Regions from separate parts of the Undibacterium sp. Ji50W genome, predicted to be linked through region 2. Evidence: predicted binding sites of a transcription regulator. Region 2 holds the regulator's gene; the other holds the start of a gene.

Region 1 (8,046 bases), 810 kb from region 2:
GCTTTCCAGCATGCGCTGAAACTCCGGGGATTGGCGCAGCACTTCACGGCCTGCCAACTGCAGTTGTTCAACATAACTGGGCGCGATCGTAAAGGCGGTTGGCACCTGCAACAGCGCACGACGTTGGCGGTTGTCTTTAATGTCTCGCAGGCTGACGCTGATGACGTGCATTTCTGCATCGGCGGCAAAGGGGCTGTCTTTTTTGCCGCGATGTTCGATGATTTCACGGTTCCAGCGCGTGACATCATCGTTGAGCATGGCCAGTGTGACCTGGGAATCGCGTGAGCCTACGCCAAACAAGAGCGCATCTGCGACTTGCCCTGTTGTCGGTACCTTATCATTCTGATCGATTCTTTCTGCCAGATCGCGTTCTGAATTTATCGAAATTAACACCACACGCCGTATTGATCCCGGCGGCGCATCGCGAAAATTGGCCTGCACTGATCCGTCGGCAATGGCCCTGTCCAGTAGCATCCTGACACCCAGATTATCGGTCAACCCACCATCCACCAGATGTAGAAAAGGGCGTTCGGCAGCATTTTTATAACTGTCTTCAGTGGCTTTGATGATGTGTGACCTATAATTGTCTGCACCCAAATTGCCTTTGCTGACCCTGGTGGCATCCGGGCGCTTAGGGCAATCTTGCGCGTAATTGCGCAGTGTTAACGGTGTCAGGACAATAGGTACTGCCGATGATGCAGCCGCTGCAAAAGACAGGGGAACACTGTCCAGGTCAGAACAGATCAGGGCGAACTGCTCTGCCGTGAATTCAAACGGCGCGCCGGTGGTCAGATCAGTGGCCGTGACAACGAGTTCAGGCGCGCGCGGGTTTTTTTGTAAATCGCCGAAAGTCATGCCGCGATAGAGTCTGTTCAGTTGCTCGCTTAACACCTGGCTGCGACCATACCAGGGTGAGCGTAGCCGATACATTTGTTTGGGCGAAAATGTGGTTTGTATCAAGCTACCTTCAAAATTGGACAACAAAAACTCGGATTCAAAACGAGTGAATGTGTCGTCACCAAAGGCAGCATAATAAGCCGCCAGAATACTGCCGCCAGATACACCGCTGATCATGCCCAGCTTGTCGAGTATCGTCGTCGATTGACCTTCCCAGGTGAATTGGGTGTCTTTCAGTTCACGCAGCACACCCAAACCAAACGCCGCCGCCCGTGCACCACCGCCTGACATGGTGACAGCGACCACGATGGATTGGGTTTTTATCAGTTTGCTTTCCGGTGCAACATTGCCTGGGGTCGCCTTGGCCACTTCATTTTGCCAGGGGTGAAATGTCGAGCAAGCACTTAACAGCGTTGCCAAGCCAAGAACCACGCAGCGTTTCATGTTTGAAAATAATCTCATCTGTATTCTGGTTTAATTCGTTGAATCGCACTGCGCAGTGTGGCCATATTTGATTACGCAAGCGTGAAATGAGCAAATCAGCACCTTACATTACTATCGCCTGTCGCGCCCAAGCCCATATCCGCACTGGTACCGGGCAGTTTTGCTGGATGCAGGTGGCAGAGATGTAAGATTATATAAAGTTTTTTGCAATTTATACCGATGCTGTAGATAAATGTACAAATAATCAGGGATCAACGTGGCAGAGTCAATTTCATTTGTGGGAAGACCAAAATTCGTCCAATTTGCAAACTGGGATTGAACCTCGTCGAGAGGGAATCCTTGTCAAAATCTAGTCATTCGTTCTCGCCATCCTGGTGAGCGACCGGGTTCCTGATGGCCGCACTATCCAATTCTGTGTTGATGTACGCCAGCTCGGTCGGTAGAAAAGGGCTGGAATTGATTGCTATGCTTTTGCTGACAGTGCTTACGCTTACTGTTGTCGTGCTTTCAATTCGCAAGGCCTACGACTTGATCACTGTTCGTTTTCTGATTGCTTAACCTTTCCCTGAGTCGCGCTAATAGGCGTACGAGCAATGACTGCAGTACTTGCCGCTTCAGTTCAATGAAACAGTCGATTTCCCCCACTTGCATTTTGGCAATCGAAATGCGCATCTCTTTGTATTCAATATGGCTGAAATAGTTTCCATAGAACCATCAAGCCAGTCAAATTCCCTCTGAAATTATTGTTTTGCTATTCATTCCTCAAATAAATAAAGCTATTTAAAAATATTTTGAAGAAATCGCTAAACATTTTCTAAATTCCGTGGATACCTTGCGCAGATTAGAAATAGTGCGATTGATCCGTTATGTATTTGCCAATTTAAATTTCCACTTGGCAATGATGGCGGGGCGATATTTACGAACAGCAAAGGGTAAGCAAAATGGTCGGAATAGTAAATGGTCAAGGTTTGGGCGCGAATTTGAATGCATTGAATTTGCTGGGACAAAAGAATCAGTTGAGTCAGTCCCAGATTGGACGAAATGGGCAACGTGTTTATGTCAATGGTAAAAGTGGCAATCTGGTTGTTCAGAATCAAGACCTGCAATTATTCGACCATGGCCTCGATCTGGGCGTTTTACGCACCTACAATAGCAATGGTCAATTTACTGACGACAATGGCGATAACTGGCTGACAGGGTTTTATGCAAAACACCTGGATGTCATCGGCGAAATTGGTGCGACTGGCAGCAGCATAGTCAAGACCGATGCCGATGGCTCGCAAGTCACCTACCATTGGGATGACAGCCAGCAAAAATACACAGGGCACAAAGACGGTGAAGTTAAAAGCACCCTGAGCATTGACGGTGCTCAACTGGTCTGGAGCCAGGGTGATGGTGGTTTGTCCGAGTCCTACGATAGCGCTAGTGGACGCCTGTTGGCCACCATAGACCAGCTCGGCTATCGCGTCAGCTATGAATACAATGCCAACGGCTTGCTCTCCAGGGCAAGCGTAGACAATGGCGTAGCAACCAGCTATCAATATGATGGCAACAACCTCAGTGCAGTCGTCACCCATTATCAGGATCAGGCTGGGCAATGGCATGACCAAAGCACCGTCCACTACGTCTACGATACGCAGAACCGCTTATCCGCGGTTACGTTGACGATAGCAGCAGGTGAGCAGGGTGGTACTGACAGTGTGTACAGCACCCGCTATACCTATGATGGTGACAGCAAGCGCCTTGCCAGCATTACACAAGACGATGGGTCGCAACTGAGTTTCACCTATGAACAAATCGCAGGTGATTATCGCGTCACGCAAATTGAAGATGCCCAGTACGGCATCACCCGTTTTGCCTACGACTTGGGAAACGGTATAACGACCGTTGACGATCCTTTGCATCACAGTACTGTATTGACTTACGGGCCAGATGGCAAATTGACCGCCATTGACCAGCCATTGTCTGATCTGTCCGTGTCCCATACCGACCTGCACTATGACGCTAACGGCAACTTGCTCAGTGTTGCCGGTGAAAACGGTCATGTAAATGAAATGACCTATGACGCGCAAGGCAATCAAACATCTACCCGTGATGCCAATGGCAATACCGTCACCCGCGCCTATGACAGCTTGGGACAACTGCGCAGCGAAACAATCTACCTGACCACTGATACCGATGGATCAGGTCCGGCATTGCCTGCTGATGGCAGCACTACACGTTACTACTACGCACCTGCTCCATCTGGCCGTGGCGAACTGCTCCGGTTTATAGTCAGCGCCGAAGGCCGTATCACCGAATACCGTTACAACGCCCAGGGCCAGCGGATTACCGCATTGGCGTATACCGGCCAATCGCTGGATGCCATCAACCTCAACGGCAATGAAACTGCAGATGCCATCAACACGATGGTGCAAAACCTGGTCAATAGCAAAGATGGACAAGCGCAGTCCCGGGCCGACATTGTGCGCACAGACATGCGCTATGACGCCCATGGTCAATTAAGCAGCGTCATTCGTTTTGCCAAAGTTCTGGTCAATCCCGCTTTTGATGGTGCGGCAGATGGCCAGGCAGAAACCCGCTACGTCTATGACCAGGCGGGTCATCTTCTTTCCAAGCTGGATGTAGAGACGGCACTACAAACCATTTATACCTATGATGGTTTGGGCCGTATCCTTAGCGTCACAGAAGGCAGCCAGGCCGCGGCGGTCAATCAATACGATGATTTGGCAAAACGCGTCACGTTCACGGATGCAGCAGGCGTAAAAACCGTCAATATTTATGACAACCTCGGACACCTCGTCACGTCGGCAACTGATGGTGCAGCTACCGTTGCCAGCTATAACTATGATGCAGCAGGACAGGTCACGTCCTACCAGGACCAAAGCGGCATAAAAGTCTGGAAATTCTATGATGATGCCGGGCATAACATTGCCACCATCGACAGCGCTGGCACGCTGACTGAATTCAGCTATAACAAAGCGGGCGACCTGACCAGGACCCACCTGTACGCCACTGCATTGGATGTGACTACTCTGACAGGGCCAAATGGCGAGCCTAAGAACCTCAAACTTGCAGACCTGCGACCAGCGTCGACAGCAACTGACACATCAACATGGCAAGTGTTTGATGGTGCCAGCCGCCTGGTCTATCAAATTGCCAGCAATGGTGCAGTAACCGAAAACCGTTATGACGGTACTTCCCAACTGACAGAAGTCATTTCTTACTTCACGCACATCAATACCAGCAATTTGGGTGGCAGCCCCGTTGCAGCAGATCTTGGCCTGGTGGCAGATGCGACCAAAGACGGTCGTACACGCCATTTCTATGACCGCGATGGTCTGCTGCTGGCGACACTCGATGCCAGTGGTGTACTGACACAATCGCTGTATGACAGTGCCAAACAAATGACTGAAAAGCGTGTTTACGCCCAAAAAGTCAGTGTTGAACTGCGAGCAGAAGGCACGCTTTCACAAGTGATAGATGGTCTTAAAAATGCAGGAGATGTGCGCACCCTGTATACCTATGACGGCAAGGGCGAGCTGGTTTCCCAGCAGCCAGTGACGGGCTATGCCGATGTCATCTTGCCTGGCGTGCACGATATAGAAGGCAGCATTGTCCAGCCTGGCGAACAGGACAGCTATCAGTTTGTGGTCAAAGAGCGCTCCCGTTTCTTTTTTGACGGCGTGCAGGGCGATCAAATCCAGTGGCAACTCGATGATGGCGTCAGAAGCCTGTTTCCAAGCAAAGGTCTTGAAGAACGCAATGATAGCTTTCTTGATCTGAATGCAGGCACGTATCACCTGACAGTCAATGCGAAGGACGGCAAGACTGGAAATTACCATTTCCGCTTGCTGGGTGAAGAAGCTGCCATTCCAGTACAGGCCAATACCGCAGTCAGCGGCGAAATAAACCCATCTAGCCAGGCAGCGCTGTATGCCATTGATGTGCAGGCAGGGGACAGGCTGTATTTCGCGCATAACGGCGGATCTGATTGGAACTGGCGCATCTTTGGTGCCGATGCCAGTGTAGTGAGAAATGGTGGGTATTGGGGCGATAGCGACACCATCGTTGTCAGCCAGACAGGTAAGTATTGGGTCAGCATCGAAGCGACGTCGCAAAGTGGCACAATACCGTTTTCATTCCTGCTGTATAAGCAAACACCGCCTGTTATCGCTGGGGTATTAGGACAAACTTATCATGTGGATTTGCCGACACCTGGTGCCGCTGCCAATGTTGATTTTGATGTAACACAAAGCGGCTGGCTCAAATGGGATCAATTGTCCAACGTGAGTGACGCAAGCTGGCGTTTACTGGATGCCAAAGGGCAGGCTGTCTCAGGCTGGTCAGCGGGCCGCGATGAAAACGATTTGTCACCCGTAGCGGTATCGCCAGGCCGTTATCGCATCGAATTTTCCAACTCAGGGCGTTCGACCGCTTCCCTTGATTTTAAACTTTTATCCATTGCAGAATCAGCGCCTCAGAATGTGACTAGCGGACAGCTTATTGCGGTAGGCTCGTCGTCCGGACATGCTGACAATGTCTATAAACTGCATGCCGATGCGAATTCGAATCTGGGCTTCCACGCCCAGTTCGACCAGTCAAACGCCGTTGCCCATTACCAGGTAACCGACCGCGCAGGTCATATCGTAAAAACAGGCGAATTAGGTAATGGTGACTATGCCACCATTACCTTGCCTCAGGCCGGTGATTATTACCTGTGGCTAGGCGGTGCATTAAGAAACAATGCAGGCTTCTCTGGAAATCTGGCCGTGCAAACATGGAGCAATGTTGCGCACGACAATGGAACGCTCAGCGACGCAGCGACAAGCGCTTTGAGCGGGACTATTATTGCCCCCGGCCAGGTCGTAAAAAACAGCTTCCACCTGGCACAGTCCGGCACCTGGTTGTTCCAGGCAGTTGCTGGTTTGAACAATGGACAATGGCAATTAAGCGGGCCAAATGGAGCCGTCATTGACTGGCATTCCCTGAATGCAGCCCAAAGCGCGGATGTTGTTCCTGCCTACCTGATCGCGGGCGACTATGAACTCGTCGTGCAAGCTGGTAATGCAATCGGTGATTATGTGGTCAATGCCAGCTCGGTACAGACTGCACAGGCGCTGGCCAACCAGGTCGCAATTGACCTGCCGACATTGGCTGTCGGGGAATCTGCGTTGTATCGCCTTGCATCGACGCCACAAGACCATTTTAGTTACACCCTCAACGCCCAAAATGGCGAGTTCAGTGTCCAGGCTTTTGATCGCTATGGCCGCATTGCGTCCAGCGGTAACACCACAGCAACGGGCGAATTCAATCAGACCCAGGCGCAAGGCGATGTGTTTGTGCGTGTTATCCGCGTTGCTGCAGCAACAGGCAGTGGAAACCCAAGTATAACGACAGTCCGCACAGCGGCAGTGATCACACCGCCACCTGCAGGCACACCTATCGATGTCGGGCAATTGGTTACGACAGGTGCAAGTGCTCAGGCGCAAGCAAGCTATAGTTTCGATCTTGCCCATGATGGACTATTGTTTTTAGAATACCCTGGGTCCACCTCGAATTCGCTTGTGGTGACAGGCGCAGTGCGGCAATTTCAGGCAGATTTGCCGGCAGTGAATGCCGACGGCAGTAACGGGCCACTGGTATTGGGTTGGGCACCAGCCGGTCACTATGAGATCAGCTTTGCAAACACTGCCAGCGATTTTTCTTTTGCGGTACGTACCAGCGACAGCGCACAAGCCATCGTCCCTGGTCAGGTCAACGCCAGCAGCTTCTCTTCAGGTCAAAACCTGGCATTGTTCCGTTTTGATGCAGAGATCGGAAAAGACTATGAATTCAATTCTGACATTACCAATGATCAGCTATACACCGTGTTTGACAGTTTTGGTAATGCTCTTGACAGTGGCAGTTTAAATAATCTCAAGAGACAAAGCTGGGCCGTCAACCCAGGGCAGACTAGCTATATCGCGGTTTACAAAAATCCGGCACTCAGCGCTGATGCTGCGGCAATCAATTTTAAAATTGAATCGTCCAGCCATATTAGCGTCGCTGATGCTGGCACCATCAACGCCGCAGCACCCGTTGATGTGCAGATCCCAGGCATCGCTGGCGGACAATATCGCACCGTCAATTTTACCGTTTCGCAAACGGGTTGGTGGAATGTCAAATCTGCAGATGTCACTGCCGATAATCATTCTGGCGCGTGGTCACTCGACCCAGCCAACCGGGGAAATTTGAATTCCGGAAAAATGTTCACAACATTCGATGGGTCGTCGGTTTCAGTCTACCTGACAGCAGGCCAGCACCAGATACTGGTGCAAAACAATGGCGGAATGCCAGGTCAAAATGGAATTGGTGGCGTTGTCGATTTCGGTCTCGAATTCAGCGCGCTGCAAACGGTGCCTGTCACAGCCGATGTCGGTACCAGCCTGGGTACCCTGGCTGACAATCAGGCCCTTGCACTCAAGCTTGATGTGACGCCTGAAGATACGCTGACTTTGCATATTCATGCCGAAGATGGCAGCCATCATTACGATGTCCGTGCCTACAATCGCGCAGGACAGTCATTGAGTGTGAATACCCATATCGACGACATAAGCGGTGACCAAATCGTTGATGTCACACAAAACTACCTCTCTGGTCCGGCCTATGTCGTCTTGACTAATCGTGCTGGCACAGGTGTGCAGTCGGCGTTGACCGTGTCAG
Region 2 (8,046 bases):
CGCATTTACGGCAAGATACTCGGCGTCATGGTGCATGCCGTCAAGGATGAGGCAGATTTGCGCATCGCCTTGTCCGAACTCAAGAACAAGCATACGGTATTGATTGATACTGTGGGTGTCAGTCAGCGCGATAAAATGGTGACCGAACAGGTTGCCATGTTGTCAGGAACAGACACTCCGGTAAAGCGCCTGCTGTGCCTGAATGCTACCTCCACCGGCGAAACCCTGAGCGAAGTGGTACGCGCTTACCAGGGTAATGGTCTGGCGGGTTGTATTTTCACCAAGCTGGACGAAGCTGCCACCATAGGTGGTGCGCTGGATATTGCGATACGTCAGAAACTCATGGTGTATTACGTTGCCAGCGGCCAGCGGGTGCCAGAAGATCTGCATATCGCCAATAAGCTGTACCTGATAGACCGTGCCTTTAAACTGAAACGCGAGACAGCCGCCTTCCGCCTGCTGTATGAAGAATTGCCTTTGCTGATGGCTGGCACCATGGGTGCCGGGAATGGTGCGCGTGCTGCTGTGTCCAGGGAGGTGTCCCTTGGCTAGTTTTGATCAGGCAGAAGGCTTGCGCCGCATGCTGGCCAGCCCCAAACCCAGGGTGTTCACTTTCCTGTCGGCCTTGAAGGAAGATGAAAAAAGTGGCATGTTGGTTAATCTGGGTGTATCGCTGGCAAAGCAGGGTAGTGAGGTATTGATGATCGATGCGCGGGCCTCGGACAATAGCGTGGGTGCTTGGCTGAATGCAAGCAATGATCGTACCTTGTTGGATGTAGCGAGACAACAGCGTACAATGAAGGAAGCGATCAAAATGGTGGCTGCTGGCTTGTCGGTGACGATGCTGACCAGGCAGGCGTCGTTGTCGTCGGCTTTGCCGCCAGAAAGTGCACGGCAACTGACCAAAGTGTTTGATGTCGTGGCAAACCAGGCAGACCTGGTGATGGTCGATGGCGACATCAATGCGAATGACGCATTTGCGCTGGCATCACTGGATGACAGTGAATTGGTGATACAGGTTTCTGCCGATCCGCATATGATCAAGGCCGCATACGGACTGATCAAGCGGGTCAGCAACAGGGTAGGAAGGCGCGGTTACGGTATTCTGGTATCCGGCGCATCAGAAAATGAGGCGAGATTGATTTACACAAATATGGCGCAGGCTGCCAGCCGTTATCTGGCTGTGCCTTTGCACTATGTCGGCCATGTGCCGGAAGATGAACATGTAAGAAAGGCTGCGCATTTGGGACGCTCCGTGATTGATGCTTTTCCAAAAGCGCGTGCTTCGCTGGCTTTTTCCCGGCTGGCGGAACAATTGGCGACGACTGCGCGTTCGACATTATGTTTAGAGGGAGTCCCTGAGCTGGGTGTCGGTCTCGGAATATAATCACATGTACACCGCTAGCGGAAAGTCAGATAAAAACTTCCTCCTCCGGGAGCACGCCCCACTGGTCAAGCGCCTTGCTTACCAGTTGAAGGCGCGTCTGCCTCCCAGTGTGGAGGTGGATGATCTTGTGCAGGCGGGCATGATAGGTTTGCTGGATGCAGTTAACCGCTATGAAGACACGCATGGTGCCCAGTTTGAAACCTATGCTGTGCAGCGCATACGTGGCGCCATGCTGGATGAGTTACGCAGCAGCGACTGGTTGCCGCGCGGCGTACGCCAGAACATGCGCAAGATAGAAAATGCCATGAATACCCTGCAGCAAAAGCTGGGCAGGCCACCTCTGGAAACCGAGGTCGCCAAGTCACTCAAGCTGTCGCTGGAGGAATACCAGGACATGCTGACCGATAGTGGCGGCCATCAACTGGTGTATTACGAAGACTTTCATGACGCCGACACCAAAGAGCATTTCCTCGATCATTATTGTTCTGACCTGTCGGGCGATCCCCTGCAGGATTTGTTGAATGATGATTTCCGTGATGCCGTGATCGGGGCGATTGACAGCTTGCCCGAACGTGAAAAATTGCTGATGGGCTTGTATTATGAGCAAGAATTGAACTTGAAGGAAATCGGGGCCGTGATGGGTGTTTCCGAATCACGGGTGTCGCAATTGCATAGTCAGGCGGTAGCCAGGCTCAGGGCGTACTTAAGGGAGAAGGCGTGGACTGGGCTAGCATAGTCGGACTTTTACTGATAGTTGTCGGCATCGTTTCTGGTCAGTTGCTGGAAGGTGGCCGTCTTTCTTCCCTGGTGCAGCCAGCCGCTTTTGTCATCGTAGTGGTGGGTACTATCGGTGCGGTGCTGATGCAAAGCCGCATCAAGGCCTTTATGCGGGGCGTACGCATGTTGCGCTGGGTGGTGTCAGAGCCGCCGGACAACAGCAAAAAGAATGTTGAAGAAGCCCTGGTCTGGAGTGTGGTCGCCAGGAGAGAGGGCTTTCTCAGCCTGGAACGCTATATGAATGCGTCAATCGATCCCTTCATCAGCAAGGGGTTGCGCCTGGTGATCGATGGCATCGACCCGATCCGGCTCAAGGATATCCTGGATGTTGATATTTCGCTGTATGAGATGGAACAGCGCCAGGCTGCCAAGATCTGGGAAGCGGCGGGCGGTTATTCGCCCACCATCGGTATTCTGGGTGCGGTGCTGGGCTTGATACATGTGATGGAAAACCTGACTGACCCATCCAAGCTGGGCGGCGGCATTGCGGTGGCCTTTGTGGCAACGATTTATGGCGTGGGCATGGCCAATCTGTTGTTTTTGCCGGTCAGTTACAAGCTCAAAGAGATCATCAACAGGGAAGTCACGCGGCGGGAAATGTTGTCTGATATTTTTTACAGTATTGCCCTGGGCGACAGCCCACGCGTGGTGGAAGAGCGATTAACCAATCATAGAAATTGATGGCTTGCCTGCTGTGATGCCTTAAAGAACCCTATGGCCAGAAGAAAATACCACGAAGAACCCGAGAACCACGATCGCTGGCTGGTTTCTTACGCCGATTTTATTACCCTGTTGTTTGCGTTCTTTGTGGTGATGTATGCGATTTCCTCTCTGAATGAGGGCAAATACCGGGTCTTGTCGAATTCGCTGACCGGGGCTTTTGGCAAGGTCATGGTGAATCCCAAGACCGTGGATAGGCCGAATGAACCCATTGTCAAGCTTGACCCGCTGCCTCTGGTAAAAAACAGCCGCGCAAATGAAGCCTTGCGTAAAGAAAAGGCGCAAATGACGACCATGGCCAAGGATATCATGACAGTGCTGGAACCGCTGGTGCGGGAAGGCAAGGTCAGGGTCAGTCAGACCAGTCGCGGCATCACCATAGAAATCAATGCCAGCCTGTTGTTTGCACCAGGCGAGGCACGCCTGAATATAGATTCGGTGCAGGCCTTGAAAGCGATTGCAGGCGTCCTCAAGGCCGATACCCATGCCATACAGGTCGAGGGGCATACCGATAATATCCCCATCAAGAACCCGATTTTTCCTTCCAACTGGGAATTGTCGGCGGTACGCGCCAGCACGGTGGCCAGGTTGCTGACTGAAAACGGTGTCGATGAAATCAGGGTGACAGCCGTAGGGCAGGGGGCGAAATTGCCGGTCAGTGACAATGACACGACCGAGGGCCGGGCCAGGAACCGCCGGGTATCGGTGACCATACTGGCGGTATTACCAGAGCCGGTAGTGGATGTGCCCATCTCGCCAGCGGCGCCAGCTTCTGTGGCTGTACCAGCGCCGGTATCGGTGCCGGCTGCTGTGACGACGCCTCTGCGATAAAATTGTGATGCGAACGGTGATGCTAGACTTTGATGCTGGACTCAGATGTGAGATTTTGATGCGAGACTGCATTGTGTTTGGCACGCTAAAACAAAAACAGACCCGAGGGTCTGTTTTTTTTATGGGAAGCATCTGTCGGCCGTATCAGGTGGCGATATAGCCCTTGCCTGATGTGCCCCTGATCGTGGACTGGCCATTCGGGCCATACATGGGGGAAGCGTTCTGGTTTCCCTGTTGTAATACGCTTAACATGGCCTGGCTTTGTGCCAGGCGGCGATTAATTAACAGACCATTGGTCTTGTTGTCTTCTTTTGCCTGCATCGACAGTTGCAGAAGCTGATCCCAGTGTGTACCTGCATCATCGGCACGGCCAGCTTGCTGCAAATACGCCTTCATGCCATCCAGGTCTGCCCGGTAACCAAGTTGTGTCAGAAACGCATTGCGCTTTTTTTCCAGCTCGGACATCTTGCCTACCAGTTGCCCTTTGCTTTGGGTGTAATCGTTGAGTAAGCTGACATCGCTATCAACAAGTGCGGACTGCTCTTTTTTCAGCAATTCAGCCAGGGAAGACATGGTGACGACTTCTTCCTTCAGGCATTGTTCAATTGCGGTATGTCCGGAACTTGTTGGGCTCATGGCTAGCGTTTTCTTGCGTTAAGTAAGTCTTTGACTGTTTCCAGAAGCCCATCAGCGACTTTTTCCGAGTTCACTTGAAAGCGTCCCTCAGAAATGGCCAGCTTGATCTCTTCCACCTTCTTCGTCTCGAATACAGCATTGCTTGCCTGTGTGCTTTGCAGAGCCTGCAATTGCGTGGACAGGGTCGAAATTTGCACCTTCGACGAATTCGCAACAGGTGCCGGCGTGTTATCTGCCGGTTTTTCCGTGCGTGCCTGCTGCGGGCTTACGGGAAGCCCTGAGGTCTTGTTAAGTGCGTCATCAATTTTCACAGCGATACCCTCAGTGTGGGAATTACAAACATCTACATCCAGTTTATCGGCTGTGTAATTTTAAACTTTAACCTTACCTCAAAAAAATATTGCACCATCTTAATAATGTTTCTTTCAGGCATTCTTTTTGCTTGTTTTTTTGCTAGTAAACTATTTCTATGATGCCACCATTTTTGGCGATGCCGCTAATGGTCTGTCCCGAACTTGTTTTCGCTTTGGCAACTTGTCCATCCGAAGCATTGTTCAGCGCTACCCCATCGGTAGCCACCTGAAAGCCAGGGCCAGTGCTGATTACCCGTACCGATTGCCCTTGCTGTACTACTGCCGGGCTCTTCAGGACATCTGCCCGCAATATGCTGCCGGAAGCCAGTGACATCTGCATGCTTTTGCCGACAGCCTGTTCAGGGCTGGTGACGACACCGGCCGGCAATTTTGAAATATCGCCGCGTAATTTGCTCAGATCGGCCATGGTAATGACTTGCCCATGGGAAATGGCATTGGCAGTCACATAATAATCAGCCGTCACTTGCACATTGGCTTGCAAATAGATGAGCCAGGTGGCGGGTGCGCCGCATTTGATGGCCAGGGTCACCTTGCCCCAGGGCTTGCTGCCTGGCGGTAAATAGGGGTTGAGGGCGTCACAGGCCTGTAGGTTCAGGCGTTTGTCAACGTCGGCGACGGTGATTTGCACTTCGCCGTTCAAGCCGCTGGTTTGCAATGTCAGAAAATCAAGAGCCACCTGCTTGAGTTGGGCCGGGTCTTGCGCTGTAGCAGCGCTGGCTGCCTGTGCCACCCCGCTCGCGCCCACCAGCGCCATCAAGAGCCATGCCGACCAGCGTTTGCCTGTTTGTAGTGGGAGTAGTGGGAGTTTCATCCTGATTCCTGCGTTTATCTGTTCTGGATTCCATTTTAGGATTCCTGCAGGTTTTTGAAAGCGGGAATAAGCAGGTTTTTCTCGTTCTGATTGCCTGATCAAACTTGCCCGGTGGCGAATAATATGCAAGGTATAGCAAACCGTGGGCATGCCTGACCGGTGGTAAAGGAGAAAATGATGGCTGGTGGACTGGATGATTTCTTGCGCTTTCATGAAGCGGCTTTGTCCGTCAGAGGGCAGCGTCAGCAATTGCTGGCATCGAATATTGCGAATGCTGATACGCCGAATTATAAGGCCAAGGATGTTGATTTTTCGGCAGCGCTGAGCAATGCCCTGCATCAGAACCTGACGCAGTCGCCAACGGCGCTGAATAAAACGGCAAGTCAGCATATGGATACATCGACCATGGTAGCCGGTGTGGCAGCCCAGTACCGGCCTACGATACAGGGTAGTGTGGATGGCAACACGGTGGATATGGATGTGGAACGCAATCAGTTCACCGACAATGCCTTGCGTTATGAGGCCAGCCTGACCATCATCAATATGCAGATTAAAAATATGCTGGCAGCCATTCAGGGTTGAATTGGGGCTAAATTCAGGGTTAAACAGAAACACAGAATAGAAGCATAGATACAAGGACCATCATCATGTCACTCTTTAATGTATTTAATGTTGCCGGTTCAGCCATGAGTGCTCAATCGCAGCGTCTGAACGTGGTGTCAAGCAACCTGGCGAATGCCGATAGTGTCACCAGTTCGGACGGCCAGCCATATAAAGCCAAGCAGGTGGTATTCAGTGCCGTGCCTATGGCGGGTACGGCTTCCACCGCCGTCAAGGTGAATCAGGTTGTAGAAGACAGTAATCCGCCTAAACTGATGTACGACCCCAAGCATCCGCTGGCTGATGAAAAGGGTTATGTCGCCACGCCCAACGTGAATGTGGTGGAAGAAATGGTCAATATGATATCAGCATCGCGTTCTTACCAGAATAATGTGGAAGTCATGAATGCGGCCAAGACCATGTTGTTGAAAACATTGACTCTGGGTCAATAAGTTTAGTGTAAAGGAATAGAAAATGACCACCATACAGACTGATACCGTTGATCCAACTTTGCTGGCGACGATGAATGCCAGCAAGACCGCTGCCAACGCTACCGATGATGCGCAAAATCGCTTCATGACCTTGCTGGTCACCCAGTTGAAAAATCAGGATCCGCTGAACCCCATGGACAATGCTCAGGTGACCAGCCAGATGGCGCAATTGTCAACAGTGAGTGGTATCGACAAGTTGAATACCACAGTCACAGCGATGAATGCCAATTTTCTGGCCAGCCAGAACCTGCAGGCGGCGAATATGATAGGCCATGGCGTGATCGCCCCAGGTAATACGATGACGGTTACTGACGGCAAGGGCATCTATGCGGTGGACTTGCCACAGTCGGCGACCAAGGTTGATGTTGAAGTACGCGACAGTGCTGGTGCCGTCGTCAGGAAAATGAGCGTGGACGCCTTGCCGCAGGGTGTGAGTACATTGACCTGGGACGGTAAAACCGATGCCGGTACCACTGCCGCCAATGGCGTCTACACTTTTGACGTGACTGCGAAATCGGGTGACACGAAGCTGGCGGGTACCAATCTGGCTTTTGGTGTGGTATCGAGTATTACTTCGGGTTCTTCGGGGGTGAAATTGAATGTGGCTAATGTAGGTGATGTCGCCATGAGTGATGTGAAACAAATCTATTGATGTCTGGAGCGATCCCGAATCAAACAGTGTCAATGAACTATACAAAGTAACGGAGAAAAATCATGGGTTTTCAACAAGGCTTGAGCGGACTGAATGCTGCTTCCAAATCATTGGACGTCATTGGTAACAATATTTCCAATGCCAGTACCGTCGGTTTCAAACAGGGACAGGCGCAGTTTGCTGACGTCTATGCCAACTCGCTCAATGGTTCTTCCGGCGGCACTGTGGGTATTGGTACCAAGGTATCCGGGGTGGTGCAGCAGTTCACGCAGGGAAATATCACTTCGACGAATAACCCGCTCGATATCGCGATCAATGGCGGCGGTTTTTTTCGTATGTCCACCAATGGTGCCGTCACGTATTCGCGTAACGGTCAGTTCCAGTTGGACAAAACTGGCAATATTGTGAATGCCCAGGGGGCGCAATTAACTGGTTATGTTGCCAATGCCGCGGGTGTTTTGTCTACCGGTGCAGCTGCGCCGATTAACATCAATACCTCTGATATTGCGCCGGCACAAACCTCAGTTATCAATGCGGTCATGAACCTGGATTCGCGTAAGCTTGTCCCTGGTACACAGACACCGGTTACCATTCCACCAGTGATTACGCCAGTCGCTTTTAGCGCGACCGATCCGACCACGTACGATAGCTCGACCTCGATTGCCGTCTTTGACAGTCTGGGTAACTCACACGTGGTGCAGTCTTTCTTTGTGAAAGTGGATAACCTGAATGTGGCCACGCCACCTACTGCACCTGCCACCATAGAA

Evidence for each region. The regulator FliA, encoded in region 2, starts transcription of late flagellar genes. The targets are predictions, from matches to a motif close to CTAAAGTTTNNNNNNNNNNNGCCGNTA.
Region 1: a site for FliA is predicted at 2,145-2,171, ahead of ACO0K9_RS03785 (tandem-95 repeat protein). Genes of this name have one in related genera too.

Annotation. Positions count from the first base shown of each region.
Region 1 covers NZ_JBMPOX010000001.1:870,940-878,985, reverse strand. Annotated here, with positions in the region: gene ACO0K9_RS03795 (patatin-like phospholipase family protein) at 1-1,359, opposite strand, end outside; gene ACO0K9_RS03790 (hypothetical protein) at 1,735-1,899, shown strand; gene ACO0K9_RS03785 (tandem-95 repeat protein) at 2,283-8,046, shown strand, end outside.
Region 2 covers NZ_JBMPOX010000001.1:61,343-69,388, forward strand. Annotated here, with positions in the region: gene flhF (flagellar biosynthesis protein FlhF) at 1-552, shown strand, start outside; gene ACO0K9_RS00310 (MinD/ParA family ATP-binding protein) at 545-1,387, shown strand; gene ACO0K9_RS00315 (RNA polymerase sigma factor FliA) at 1,392-2,123, shown strand; gene ACO0K9_RS00320 (flagellar motor protein) at 2,105-2,845, shown strand; gene motD (flagellar motor protein MotD) at 2,879-3,715, shown strand; gene ACO0K9_RS00330 (flagella synthesis protein FlgN) at 3,860-4,351, opposite strand; gene flgM (flagellar biosynthesis anti-sigma factor FlgM) at 4,354-4,662, opposite strand; gene flgA (flagellar basal body P-ring formation chaperone FlgA) at 4,805-5,536, opposite strand; gene flgB (flagellar basal body rod protein FlgB) at 5,714-6,118, shown strand; gene flgC (flagellar basal body rod protein FlgC) at 6,184-6,588, shown strand; gene ACO0K9_RS00355 (flagellar hook assembly protein FlgD) at 6,611-7,279, shown strand; gene flgE (flagellar hook protein FlgE) at 7,342-8,046, shown strand, end outside.